DNA from 2 places in the Pontibacillus sp. ABV4_188 genome. Region 2 is predicted to be linked to the other one. Evidence: a T-box and tRNA genes for the amino acid it is inferred to sense, from the RefSeq annotation. Region 2 holds a T-box; the other holds one or more tRNA genes.

Region 1 (7,199 bases), 1.5 Mb from region 2:
GCTTTAGATAGATAAGTCCTCGATTTATTAGTATCGGTCAGCTGCACGTGTCACCACGCTTCCACCTCCGACCTATCAACCTTGTCGTCTACAAGGAATCTTACTCACTCGAAGTGATGGGAAATCTCATCTTGAAGTGGGCTTCATGCTTAGATGCTTTCAGCACTTATCCCTTCCGCACGTAGCTACCCAGCTGTGCTCCTGGCGGAACAACTGGTGCACCAGCGGTGCGTCCATCCCGGTCCTCTCGTACTAAGGACAGCTCTCCTCAAATTTCCAACGCCCACGACGGATAGGGACCGAACTGTCTCACGACGTTCTGAACCCAGCTCGCGTACCGCTTTAATGGGCGAACAGCCCAACCCTTGGGACCGACTACAGCCCCAGGATGCGATGAGCCGACATCGAGGTGCCAAACCTCCCCGTCGATGTGGACTCTTGGGGGAGATAAGCCTGTTATCCCCGGGGTAGCTTTTATCCGTTGAGCGACGGCCCTTCCATGCGGTACCGCCGGATCACTAAGCCCGACTTTCGTCCCTGCTCGACTTGTAGGTCTCGCAGTCAAGCTCCCTTGTGCCTTTGCACTCTGCGAATGATTTCCAACCATTCTGAGGGAACCTTTGGGCGCCTCCGTTACTTTTTGGGAGGCGACCGCCCCAGTCAAACTGCCCACCTGACACTGTCTCCGGACCGGATTACGGTCCTGGGTTAGAATGTCAATACAGCCAGGGTGGTATCCCACGGATGCCTCCACCGAAGCTAGCGCTCCGGTATCGACGGCTCCCACCTATCCTGTACAAGCTGTACCAACATTCAATATCAGGCTACAGTAAAGCTCCACGGGGTCTTTCCGTCCTGTCGCGGGTAATGCGCATCTTCACGCATAGTATAATTTCACCGGGTCTCTTGTTGAGACAGTGCCCAATTCGTTGCACCTTTCGTGCGGGTCGGAACTTACCCGACAAGGAATTTCGCTACCTTAGGACCGTTATAGTTACGGCCGCCGTTTACTGGGGCTTCGGTTCAAAGCTTCGCCTAAGCTAACTCATCCCCTTAACCTTCCAGCACCGGGCAGGTGTCAGCCCCTATACTTCACCTTTCGGTTTCGCAGAGACCTGTGTTTTTGCTAAACAGTCGATTGGGCCTTTTCACTGCGGCTCCTCCTATGAAGGAGCACCCCTTCTCCCGAAGTTACGGGGTCATTTTGCCGAGTTCCTTAACAAGAGTTCTCCCGATCACCTTAGGATACTCTCCTCGTCTACCTGTGTCGGTTTGCGGTACGGGCACCTCTTTCCTCATTAGAGGCTTTTCTTGGCAGTGTGAAATCAGGAACTTCGGTACTATAGTTCCCTCCCCATCACAGCTTGTGATTGATGCACGGATTTGCCTATGCATCTCACTCACTGCTTGGCCGCTCACATCCAGTGGAGCGGATTCCCTATCCTACTGCGTCCCCCCGTCATTCAAACGGAAAGGAGGTGGTACAGGAATATCAACCTGTTATCCATCGCCTACGCCTTTCGGCCTCGGCTTAGGTCCCGACTAACCCTGAGCGGACGAGCCTTCCTCAGGAAACCTTAGACTTACGGTGGAAGAGATTCTCACTCTTCTTTCGCTACTCATACCGGCATTCTCACTTCTAAGCGCTCCACCAGTCCTTACGGTCTGACTTCACTGCACTTAGAACGCTCTCCTACCATTGTTCGTAAGAACAATCCACAGCTTCGGTGTTATGTTTAGCCCCGGTACATTTTCGGCGCAGAGTCACTCGACCAGTGAGCTATTACGCACTCTTTAAATGATGGCTGCTTCTAAGCCAACATCCTGGTTGTCTGAGCAACTCCACATCCTTTTCCACTTAACATAAACTTAGGGACCTTAGCTGGTGGTCTGGGCTGTTCCCCTCTCGACTACGGACCTTATCACTCGCAGTCTGACTCCCAAGGATGAGTCGTTGGCATTCGGAGTTTGACTGAATTCGGTAACCCGATGAGGGCCCCTAGTCCAATCAGTGCTCTACCTCCAAGACTCTTACCTTGAGGCTAGCCCTAAAGCTATTTCGGAGAGAACCAGCTATCTCCGTGTTCGATTGGCATTTCACCGCTACCCACACCTCATCCCCGCACTTTTCAACGTGCGTGGGTTCGGGCCTCCAGCCAGTGTTACCTGGCCTTCACCCTGGACATGGGTAGATCACACGGTTTCGGGTCTACGACCACATACTATTTCGCCCTATTCAGACTCGCTTTCGCTGCGGCTCCGATTTTTCATCTTAACCTTGCATGGGATCGTAACTCGCCGGTCCATTCTACAAAAGGTACGCTGTCACCCATTAACGGGCTCCAACTACTTGTAGGCACACGGTTTCAGGTTCTATTTCACTCCCCTCCCGGGGTGCTTTTCACCTTTCCCTCACGGTACTGGTTCACTATCGGTCACTAGGGAGTATTTAGCCTTGGGAGATGGTCCTCCCGGATTCCGACGGAATTCCTCGTGTTCCGCCGTACTCAGGATCCACTCCGGAGGAAACAAGATTTTGACTACAGGGCCGTTACCTTCTTCGGCTGACCGTTCCAGATCATTCATCTATCTTGTTTCTTGATAACTCCAAAGGAGTGTCCTACAACCCCAGAGAGCAAGCTCTCTGGTTTGGGCTGATTCCGTTTCGCTCGCCGCTACTCAGGAAATCGCGTTTGCTTTCTCTTCCTTCGGGTACTGAGATGTTTCAGTTCCCCGAGTCTACCTTCCTTAACCTATGTATTCAGTTAAGGATCCTACCCCATTACGGGTAGTGGGTTCCCCCATTCGGAAATCTCCGGATTATAGCCTACTTACGGCTCCCCGAAGCATATCGGTGTTAGTCCCGTCCTTCATCGGCTCCTAGTGCCAAGGCATCCACCGTGCGCCCTTATTCACTTAACTATCTAAAATCAATGTGAAAAGACGCATCATAATGATGCTTACGTTAAATCTAACGTTGGTTTGATGTCTAATTCTTATCTAGTTTTCAAGGTACTGTTTGAAAGCATTTGAGCTTCCAAAACCGAACGAAACAAACATGAACGCGAAATTGTGTCTAGCTCCGGCGACTAGGGTCTAGCGAGATAAGCGATCTATTCTGCAGTGGCTAACGCCACTTCCGAACAGCTCACTTATCCGTACGACCCTAATCAGTCGCCTGCGCTTTCCGTTATAATCCTTAGAAAGGAGGTGATCCAGCCGCACCTTCCGATACGGCTACCTTGTTACGACTTCACCCCAATCATTGGCCCCACCTTCGGCGGCTGGCTCCAAAAAGGTTACCTCACCGACTTCGGGTGTTGCCAACTCTCGTGGTGTGACGGGCGGTGTGTACAAGGCCCGGGAACGTATTCACCGCAGTATGCTGACCTGCGATTACTAGCGATTCCGGCTTCATACAGGCGAGTTGCAGCCTGCAATCCGAACTGAGAATGGTTTTTTGAGATTTGCTTGACCTCGCGGTCTCGCGGCCCTCTGTACCATCCATTGTAGCACGTGTGTAGCCCAGGTCATAAGGGGCATGATGATTTGACGTCATCCCCGCCTTCCTCCGGTTTGTCACCGGCAGTCACCTTAGAGTGCCCAACTGAATGCTGGCAACTAAGATTAGGGGTTGCGCTCGTTGCGGGACTTAACCCAACATCTCACGACACGAGCTGACGACAACCATGCACCACCTGTCATTCCGTCCCCGAAGGGAACTCCCTATCTCTAGGGATAGCGGAAGATGTCAAGACCTGGTAAGGTTCTTCGCGTTGCTTCGAATTAAACCACATGCTCCACCGCTTGTGCGGGCCCCCGTCAATTCTTTTGAGTTTCAGCCTTGCGGCCGTACTCCCCAGGCGGAGTGCTTAATGCGTTAACTTCAGCACTAAGGGGCGGAAACCCCCTAACACCTAGCACTCAACGTTTACGGCGTGGACTACCAGGGTATCTAATCCTGTTTGCTACCCACGCTTTCGCGCCTCAGCGTCAGTTACAGACCAGAGAGTCGCCTTCGCCACTGGTGTTCCTCCACATATCTACGCATTTCACCGCTACACGTGGAATTCCACTCTCCTCTTCTGTACTCAAGTTCCCCAGTTTCCAATGGCCCTCCACAGTTGAGCTGTGGGCTTTCACATCAGACTTAAGAAACCGCCTGCGCGCGCTTTACGCCCAATAATTCCGGACAACGCTTGCCACCTACGTATTACCGCGGCTGCTGGCACGTAGTTAGCCGTGGCTTTCTGGTTAGGTACCGTCAAGGTACCAGCATTTCCTCTGGCACTTGTTCTTCCCTAACAACAGAACTTTACGATCCGAAGACCTTCATCGTTCACGCGGCGTTGCTCCGTCAGACTTTCGTCCATTGCGGAAGATTCCCTACTGCTGCCTCCCGTAGGAGTCTGGGCCGTGTCTCAGTCCCAGTGTGGCCGATCACCCTCTCAGGTCGGCTACGCATCGTCGCCTTGGTAAGCCGTTACCTTACCAACTAGCTAATGCGCCGCGGGCCCATCCATGAGTGACGGCCGAAACCGCCTTTTACCAGTGAACCATGCAGTTCACTGGGTTATTCGGTATTAGCTCCGGTTTCCCGGAGTTATCCCGATCTCATGGGTAGGTTGCCCACGTGTTACTCACCCGTCCGCCGCTCGATCCACAACAATCACCCCGAAGGGATCATGTTGATTCACGCGCTCGACTTGCATGTATTAGGCACGCCGCCAGCGTTCGTCCTGAGCCAAGATCAAACTCTCCATAAAGTTAGAGTTTGCCTAGCATCAAATAAATGATTACTGGCTTTAAAAAATAATTTAAAGACATTGACGTTACATGTTGTTTCGTTCAGTTTTCAAAGATCAAATGTTTCTTCTGGTGGGCCTGAGTGGACTTGAACCACCGACCTCACGCTTATCAGGCGTGCGCTCTAACCAACTGAGCTACAGGCCCATATTAATAATGGAGCGGGTGATGGGAATCGAACCCACGACATCAGCTTGGAAGGCTGAGGTTTTACCACTAAACTACACCCGCATATAAAGTTTTCCGATGGTCGGGAAGACAGGATTCGAACCTGCGACCCCATGGTCCCAAACCATGTGCTCTACCAAGCTGAGCTACTTCCCGCAGAAAGAAAATGGCGCGCCCGAGAGGAGTCGAACCCCTAACCTCTTGATCCGTAGTCAAACGCTCTATCCAATTGAGCTACGGGCGCATGTTGTTTTTTTGAAGCGACAAGATTTATTATATCACGTCTATTTTATCAATGCAAGAACTTTTTTTAAATTTCTTTGTGACTTCAATGGTGCGGTCGAGAGGATTTGAACCTCCACGGGGTGAACCCCCACTAGGCCCTCAACCTAGCGCGTCTGCCATTCCGCCACGACCGCTCATCAATTATGAGCTTTACACGCTTGTTAGCGAAGATCGCTTGCATTAATAATGGTGCGGGTGGAGGGACTTGAACCCCCACGTCGAGAGACACTAGATCCTAAGTCTAGCGCGTCTGCCAATTCCGCCACACCCGCACGGTGTGAAAAAACAATGGTGAGCCATGGAGGATTCGAACCTCCGACCCTCTGATTAAAAGTCAGATGCTCTACCAACTGAGCTAATGGCTCTTCGTAATAATGGCTGGCCCAGCTGGATTCGAACCAGCGCATGACGGTACCAAAAACCGTTGCCTTACCGCTTGGCTATGGGCCAATATAAGTGGCGGTCCGGACGGGACTCGAACCCGCGACCTCCTGCGTGACAGGCAGGCATTCTAACCAACTGAACTACCGGACCAAAAACTAAATGGTGACCCGTACGGGATTCGAACCCGTGTTACCGCCGTGAAAGGGCGGTGTCTTAACCACTTGACCAACGGGCCAGGTAAGAAATGGCGGAGAAGGAGGGATTTGAACCCTCGCGCCGCTTACGCGACCTACACCCTTAGCAGGGGCGCCTCTTCAGCCACTTGAGTACTTCTCCACTGGCTCCAACGGCAGGATTCGAACCTGCGACCGATCGGTTAACAGCCGATAGCTCTACCACTGAGCTACGTTGGAATAAGAATTAATGAAGCATTTGTTTTTCGGCTTGTTTTGTTTCGCCGACAATTAAATACTTTATCAGATATTGTTTTTGTTTGCAAGGATTTTTTTAAAGAATTTCATTCGGTTTGAATGAGTTCTTTTTTGTTTTCCTTTGCGACTTTTATATGTTACAACACATTTTAATGAGTGTCAATAACATTCCCGAAAAAAATTAAAATCAGTTATTCGGTTAAAGTGCCGTATCGATGACGGCTATAATAATTTAACACGTGGCTCGTCCAAGGTCAATACATTATTCTATCTTTTTTAACTTCCCTTTGCATTTCCCGCACCTATACTTCGTTGTATTCACCCTTTTTAGTCGTTTATAAGTATACCCACACTCCTTGCATTGATAGATATGGTTAGGCTCTCTATATTGGGAAGGCAACGCCTTACAAAATCGCGGAGACCCCGTTCTTTTTAATAAGGCTCTAAATTCTGGGTCACGATGTTGATAACCCTTCCCTTCTATATGAAGGTGATAGTGGCATAACTCATGTTTGATTATCCCTTTAAATTCTTCTTCACCTAACTCTGATAGGTATTTAGGATTCAGCTCAATTCTCCTGTGAGCTGGTAAGTAACGGCCACCTGTTGTACGTAGACGGTTGTTCATCATTACCTCATCTTCATATGGCTTCCCAAACCATTCTCTTGAGATCTGATCTACCCATCTCCATAACGCTTTATTTTCCATAGTTTCCCCTCCTTTATCACATATAGGCGTTTGTATGCATAACATGAAAGTAACGCTTTATACCTTTCTCAATGACAACATCGCTTTTTACATATTAACAGAAAGGTGGTGCTCTTTATGCCTAGTTGGTTACAGCGACAACTGATGAAAGCATACCAGGAAAAGAATTCTTATCAAATCAAGATGCTTAATCAGTGTTGGTATTTCTATAGAAAAAAACACTGCTCGTAAGCAGTGCTTCCTTCTATTATTCAGCTGGTCCTAGCATAGATAGAGCAATCCGTTCTTTTTTCTTATCTACATCTTCAACCCAAACCGTTACGACATCTCCAACTGCCACAACATCTAATGGATGTTTAACAAAGCGTTTAGCAAGTTTAGAGATATGCACCAAACCATCTTGTTTTACTCCAATG
Region 2 (7,199 bases):
GAAGTGGACGTATCCTCATCCTGAATTGACTGTAGGACTCACAACCCGTATAGGCGGGACTGGGGAGCCTCCGTTCGATTCGTTTAACCTTGCCTGGCACGTTCCTGATCAACAAGATACAATCAGGAAAAACAGAGAAACGCTAGCTCAATTGTTAGATTTTCCACTGGAATCTTGGGTGGGCGGGGAACAAGTCCATAAGACTGAAATTAAACGTGTTACAAAGAAAGATTTAGGGAAGGGTGCTACTTCAAGGGAAACAGCCATTCCTGATTGTGATGGCCTTATTACCAACGAGCCTAACCTTTTACTTACTGCCTTTTATGCGGATTGCGTGCCATTATTTTTCTTTGACCCAGTTAATAACTGGATTGGTATTGCTCATGCTGGTTGGCGAGGAACCGTCGCCAGTATGGGGCCTAAGATGATTGATACTTTAGAAAAGCATGGTGCGGATAAAAGGCATATTAGGGTTGCAATAGGCCCCTCTATAGGTGGGGATGCATACGAAGTAGACGATACTGTGGTAGATCAAATTCCTAAACAATTTCGCTCTGAACCGACAGTAATTGAGCAAGGAAGTGGAAAGTATTTATTATCGCTTCAGCAGATGCATAAGGAACTCATTATGCAGGCGGGTATTAAAGAAGAACACATTGAAGTATCAGAATATTGTACATATCAAAATAGCCATTTATTCTTTTCCCATAGAAGGGATGAGGGCAAGACCGGTAGAATGTTAGGATTTATCGGGTTTAAAAAGTAAGAAAGGAGACATTTTTTTCGTGAACATCAAGGAAAATGTCGAGACTGTGACTGATGAGATTCAAAAAGCCTGTGAAAGAAGCGGGAGAGAACTATCAGAGGTTACGGTTATTGGAGTAACCAAATACGTATCTATCGAACGAGCTCAAGAAGCAGTAAATGCTGGGATTATACATTTAGGTGAGAACCGATTAGAAGGGTTACAGGAAAAGTATAATTCTATCGGACCAAAAGCAAAATGGCACTTTATTGGATCTTTACAATCTAGGAAAGTTAAGAATGTAATCGACACTATAACGATGATTCATTCTTTAGACAGATTATCGTTAGCTAAAGAGATTCATAAGCGTGCTAAACAAAAAATTTCTTGTTTCGTGCAAGTTAATGTTAGTGGAGAAGAATCAAAGCATGGATTATCTCCTGATGAAGTTCTTTCATTTATTGAGCGTTTGTCAGACTATGACAATATTGTGGTAGAAGGACTTATGACAATGGCCCCTCATAGTAAAGATGAGGAGCGCTTAAGAGCTACGTTCCGAGAACTTCGTGAATTAAAAGAAGAAGTTGAACAGAAAAATTGGGCTCATGCTCCTTGTCATGGGTTATCAATGGGGATGAGTAATGATTTTCAGATTGCCATTGAAGAAGGCGCGACCCATGTACGCATTGGCTCGAAGTTAGTCGGTCGTGAGGATCAATAAAAGAGGTGAAGAATCATGGGATTCATGAAAAGTGTTAAGAAAATTTTCGCTTTAGAAGATGAATATGAATATGAATACGAATATGTGGATGATGAAGAGGAAGAAATGGACCAGAGAAGTCATCCTAAACAACGAGAAGCACAGACTAAAGAAGAGAAAAAGCAAAATGTAGTTAGTTTAAAAAGTGTACAACCTGCTTCTAAAGTTGTCCTACTAGAGCCAAGAACGTATAATGAAGCACAAGAGATTGCTGACAATATAGTCAATCGTAAAGCAGTTGTTATCAATTTGCAGCGAGTCGATCATCATCAGGCAAAACGCATTGTAGATTTTTTAAGTGGAACCGTTTATGCTATAGGTGGGGATATGCAAAAGCTGGGCTCACAAACCTTTTTGTGCACGCCCGATAATGTAGATGTTTCTGGAAATATTTCGGAAATGTTTGCTAGTGATGATGAATACGAGAAAAGGTGGTAGACAATTTGATAGGGATTATTTTTGAATTTTTAAGCTTTGCGCTTTCAGCATATTTTTATGCGCTTATCGGTTACATCTTAATGTCCTGGTTCCCTGGTGCACGAGATTCTTCTATCGGTCGATTTCTAAGTGCGATTTGCGAGCCGTATCTAGAGCCGTTCCGAAAGATTATTCCACCACTTGGAATGATTGATATTTCGCCTATAGTAGCGATTTTCGCTTTAAATATTGCTCAGTTATACGGATTACCAGTATTGTATAATATTTTAGTATAATCCATAAGAAATCAATCGATTATGGGATGTCTATAGGGAACTTTCCTCTTAATGATTAGGGAAGAAGTTCTTACTAGACATCCTTATTTTATAGATTAAGTAGGTGAATGTGATGGACATCTATCAGCATTTCCGTAAAGAGGAACAACCCTTTATCGATCAAGTGCTATCATGGCAGGACGAAGTGGCTTCACGCTATGAAAGGAAAGTAAGTGACTTTCTAGACCCAAGAGAGCAGTACATATTCCGTTCTATTATCGGTCACAATGAAGATTTTGTGTTAAGGGAATTTGGAGGATATGCATCAGCAGAACGTAAACGCCTTATATTAGCTCCCTTCTATGAAAATCCTGAGGAAGAAGCGTTTGGCGTAACTTTACTAGAAGCAAGTTATCCGAGTAAGTTCGTTACACTTGAGCATAGAGATGTCCTTGGGGCTTTTATGTCTTTAGGTATTAAACGCAATAAGTTAGGGGACTTAATCGTAACGGATACACAAATTCAAATTCTTTTAGCAAGTGAAATTGCTGATTACGTTAAGATGAATCTTACAGGTATTAAAAAAGCCGGGGTTTCGTTTGAAGAACGCCCCTTTGAAGAAGTTCTCGAAACACAAGAAACTTGGCAAGAGCAATCTGGAACTGTATCATCTCTGCGTTTAGATGTTATGGTGAAAGAGATCTACAACATTTCTAGACAAAAAGCAGCTTTATTTATTGATAAGGGAGCTGTTAAGGTGAATTTTCGTACAGTAGAAGACCCTTCTTTCTCTTTAGAAGCAGGAGACCTTATCTCCCTAAGAGGGAAAGGTCGTAGTGTTGTGAAAGAAATTGAAGGTAAAACTAAAAAAGATAAATGGCGAATTGTAACGGCTGTGTTAAAATAATAAAGTATAGAGGGCAAAAAGATCATTCTCTCTTTTTTCGATAAATTTACATGAATACTTGTAGAAATGAGAAGGATTTAGTGAGGTTTTGTCGAATTTATAGCTTACTGAAGAAATGTGTATATTTATTTATAAAAGGAGGTGGCCCTAGTGGCACTTACACCATTAGACATCCATAACAAAGAGTTTACGCGTGGGTTTAGAGGATATGATGAAGACGAGGTCAATGAATTTCTTGATCAGGTCATTAAAGACTATGAATCAGTTATTCGTGAGAAGAAGAACTTAGAGGAGAAAGCTAGCCAGCTTGAAGAAAAGCTTGGTCACTTTAGTAATATAGAAGAAACGTTGAATAAATCAATTCTTGTAGCTCAGGAAACAGCAGAAGAAGTGAAGGGACATGCTAACAAAGAGTCCAAGCTTATCTTAAAAGAAGCTGAGAAAAATGCTGATCGTATCATAAATGAAGCATTATCGAAATCTCGCCGAATCTCATTAGAAGTTGAAGAACTGAAAAAACAAGCTAAAGTGTTCCGAACACGTCTAAAGATGATGGTAGAAGCACAGCTTGACATGTTAGAAACGGATGACTGGGATGAACTGTTTAATGAGGAGATTGAAGAAGAAACAGAATATGAAAAAGAGCTAGCCGAAAATAACTCTTGACGCTTAAGCTATTTTTACATATAATTCATTAACAGAACTACATCAATATACACATATGATGACAGGGACAGTACGAAATAGATAATCTGAGAAAGCGAATCAGGGATGGTGGAAGCCTGAGTCAGATGTTATTTTGGAAGATCACCCTCGAGTACCTCTATTGATCTTATTTGTAAATAGAGGCGTTTCATTCACGTTACGAATGCTAGAGTGGATTATTTAAAGACGCCATATGTCTTTTAATCTATAAGGGTGGTACCGCGAGACCTTCTCGTCCCTTCTGGGATGAGAGGGTCTTTTTTGTTTTTTTTAAGGTATCAGTCCATAGCAAATTGACTATGCTGAACTTATGAAGGAGGAACGGTTTAATGAACTATAAAGACACCTTGCTCATGCCTAAGACGGAGTTTCCTATGCGAGGGAACCTTCCGAATCGTGAGCCTAAAATGCAACAACAATGGGAAGACATGAATATTTATGAAAAAGTACAAGAGCGTACAGAAGGACGCCCGCTATTCGTACTTCATGATGGCCCTCCATATGCCAATGGTGACCTTCACATGGGTCACGCGCTAAATAAAGTATTGAAAGACTTTATTGTTCGTTATAAATCTATGGCAGGGTTTCATGCGCCTTACGTTCCAGGCTGGGATACGCATGGCCTTCCGATTGAGCAAGCACTAGCGAAAAAGAAAGTTAACCGTAAGAAGATGACGGTCGCTGAATTTCGTGAAAAATGCGCTGAATATGCGTTAAAACAAGTCGATAACCAGCGTCATCAATTCAAGCAACTTGGTGTACGCGGTGACTGGGAAAACCCTTATATCACGTTAAACAAAGATTATGAAGCTGCCCAAATTGAAGTCTTTGGAACAATGGCAAACAAAGGGTACATTTATAAAGGTAAAAAACCAGTCTACTGGAGTCCTTCTTCTGAATCAGCATTAGCTGAAGCGGAAATTGAGTATCAAGATAAGCGATCTGCTTCTATTTACGTTGGTTTTGATGTTAAAGAAACAAACGGCGTTTTAGATGGAGATGAAACGTTTGTTATCTGGACGACTACACCTTGGACGATTCCGGCTAACCAAGGTATTGCCGTTCATCCTGAATTAAACTATGTAAAAGTGAAAGTAGATAGCGGTAACTATATCATTGCTGAGAAATTAATTGATGAAGTTGCAGAAGCTCTTGAGTGGTCAAATCCTGAAATTGTTAAGACATATAAGGGAAGCGAACTTGAGCGTGTAGAAGCACAGCATCCCCTTTATGAACGCACTTCTCTTGTCGTGCTTGGTGACCACGTTACGACAGACGCTGGTACTGGTTGTGTACACACAGCACCAGGACACGGGGAAGATGACTTCTGGGTAGGTAAACAATATGGACTTGAAGTTCTTTGTCCAGTTGACGAGAAAGGGTACTTCACAGATGAAGCACCAGGATATGAAGGTATGTTCTATGATGCAGCGAATAAAGACATCACAGAAAAGTTAAAAGAAGTAGGTGCTTTATTAGACCTAACGTTTATCACACACTCTTATCCACATGATTGGCGTACGAAGAAGCCAACAATCTTCCGTGCAACAAGTCAGTGGTTCGCTTCTATTAAAGATTTCCGTGAAGATATTCTAGAAGAAATCAAACAAACGAAGTGGACTCCTGCATGGGGCGAAACGCGCCTTTACAACATGGTTCGTGACCGTGAAGACTGGTGTATTTCCCGTCAACGTGCGTGGGGGGTTCCTATTCCTGTATTTTATGGTGAAGACAATACTCCAATTATTACAGAAGAAACCATCCAACACGTGTCAGACTTGTTCCGTGAACATGGATCAAACGTTTGGTTTGAGCGTGAAGCAAAAGACTTGCTTCCTGAAGGTTTCACATCAGAGCACAGTCCTAATGGAACGTTCACTAAAGAACAAGATATCATGGATGTTTGGTTCGACAGTGGCTCTTCTCATCAGGCCGTTCTTCATGAACGTGATGAACTTGCTCGTCCGGCAGACCTTTATTTAGAAGGTTCTGATCAGTACCGTGGTTGGTTCAATTCTTCTCTATCTACAGCTGTTGCTGTAACAGGGAAAGCACCATTTAAAGGTATTCTGAGTCATGGCTTCGCTCTTGATGGCCAAGGTCGTAAGATGAGTAAATCTGTAGGGAATGTAGTTGTTCCAGATAAAGTGATGAAGCAGCTTGGTGCAGATATCCTTCGTCTATGGGTTGCGAGCGCAGACTATCAATCAGACGTACGTATATCAGACGATATCTTGAAGCAAGTATCAGAAGTTTATCGTAAGATCCGTAATACATTCCGTTTCTTGCTAGGAAATTTACATGACTTTGATCCAAAGACAAATTACGTTGAGCAAGAGAATCTTCAAGAAGTAGATCGTTATATGTTCTTGCGCTTACAAGAGCTAACAAGCACAGTGCGTAAGGCTTACGATGAGTATGAGTTCTCTACGATCTATCATGCGGTTCATAACTTCTGTACGATTGATTTGAGCTCGTTCTACTTGGACTTTGCGAAAGATATTCTTTACATTGAAGCAAAAGATGATGCCCGTCGTCGTAGTATTCAAACGGTTTACTATGAAATGGTGACGTCTCTTACAAAACTTCTATCGCCAATCCTTTCTCACACAGCGGATGAGGTTTACCAACACATTCCTGGCGTACAAGAGGCGAGTGTTCAGCTAACAGATCTTCCGGAAGTTCAAGAAGTTAAAGATCATGAAGCTCTGAAAGCGAAATGGGATCACTTCATGGACGTTCGTGACGATGTCTTAAAAGCACTAGAAGAAGCACGTGCTGACAAAGTAATCGGTAAGTCATTAGAAGCTCACGTAACAATTGTTCCAAAAGATGAACAAACAAAACAGCTTCTAGAAAGTGTCGATCACTTAGAACAACTATTAATTGTATCAGGAGCTACAGTTGCTGAAACGGCATCAGAAGCCAAAGAATATGATCACGTATCTGTTCTTGTGCAAGCTCACCCAGGTGAGAAATGCCAACGTTGCTGGGTTGTTTCAGAAGAAATCGGCGCAAGCGAAGCTCATCCAGAACTTTGCCCACGCTGTGCTTCTGTTGTTGAAGAGAACTATAAAGCATAAGAGTTCGTTTACTGCCTGTCTTCGCCGTGTGGCGGAGGCAGGTTTTTCATTAGCCTTTAAATTTATCCGTTGGAAATGAATTTTTAATGGATCATATTATACTCAACATATGACCGCTACCATACTTGAATCATGATTTTCGCGCACGTTCCTTAGAAGTGTGGTAAAATGCTAAAGGAATAGTTTGTGTAGAACGGAGGAACATGTTTTGTGGTATTACGTTTTGGCGATTGTGATCATACTTATTGATCAGCTGACGAAATGGATTATTGATACACAAATGAAATTGCTAGAAAGTATCCCTGTA

Evidence for each region. The T-box of region 2 lies ahead of ileS (isoleucine--tRNA ligase). A T-box ahead of a tRNA ligase gene usually reads a tRNA of that ligase, here a tRNA-Ile.
Region 1: it has a tRNA-Ile gene. The T-box ahead of ileS (isoleucine--tRNA ligase) is inferred to sense a tRNA for this amino acid. The anticodon was not compared.

The regions. Positions count from the first base shown of each region.
Region 1 is NZ_CM149975.1:254,887-262,085, reverse strand. It holds rRNA gene ACYX4O_RS01520 (23S ribosomal RNA) at 8-2,922, opposite strand; rRNA gene ACYX4O_RS01515 (16S ribosomal RNA) at 3,204-4,766, opposite strand; tRNA gene ACYX4O_RS01510 (tRNA-Ile) at 4,877-4,953, opposite strand; tRNA gene ACYX4O_RS01505 (tRNA-Gly) at 4,964-5,037, opposite strand; tRNA gene ACYX4O_RS01500 (tRNA-Pro) at 5,054-5,130, opposite strand; tRNA gene ACYX4O_RS01495 (tRNA-Arg) at 5,142-5,218, opposite strand; tRNA gene ACYX4O_RS01490 (tRNA-Leu) at 5,307-5,393, opposite strand; tRNA gene ACYX4O_RS01485 (tRNA-Leu) at 5,447-5,531, opposite strand; tRNA gene ACYX4O_RS01480 (tRNA-Lys) at 5,549-5,624, opposite strand; tRNA gene ACYX4O_RS01475 (tRNA-Gln) at 5,635-5,709, opposite strand; tRNA gene ACYX4O_RS01470 (tRNA-Asp) at 5,717-5,793, opposite strand; tRNA gene ACYX4O_RS01465 (tRNA-Glu) at 5,804-5,878, opposite strand; tRNA gene ACYX4O_RS01460 (tRNA-Ser) at 5,889-5,979, opposite strand; tRNA gene ACYX4O_RS01455 (tRNA-Asn) at 5,982-6,056, opposite strand; gene ACYX4O_RS01450 (SprT family protein) at 6,337-6,783, opposite strand; gene cmpA (cortex morphogenetic protein CmpA) at 6,901-7,014, shown strand; gene ACYX4O_RS01440 (Tex family protein) at 7,031-7,199, opposite strand, start outside.
Region 2 is NZ_CM149975.1:1,722,112-1,729,310, forward strand. It holds gene pgeF (peptidoglycan editing factor PgeF) at 1-766, shown strand, start outside; gene ACYX4O_RS08765 (YggS family pyridoxal phosphate-dependent enzyme) at 786-1,466, shown strand; gene ACYX4O_RS08770 (cell division protein SepF) at 1,482-1,943, shown strand; gene ACYX4O_RS08775 (YggT family protein) at 1,952-2,218, shown strand; gene ACYX4O_RS08780 (YlmH family RNA-binding protein) at 2,331-3,104, shown strand; gene ACYX4O_RS08785 (DivIVA domain-containing protein) at 3,255-3,770, shown strand; T-box leader at 3,820-4,052, shown strand; gene ileS (isoleucine--tRNA ligase) at 4,139-6,892, shown strand; gene lspA (signal peptidase II) at 7,101-7,199, shown strand, end outside.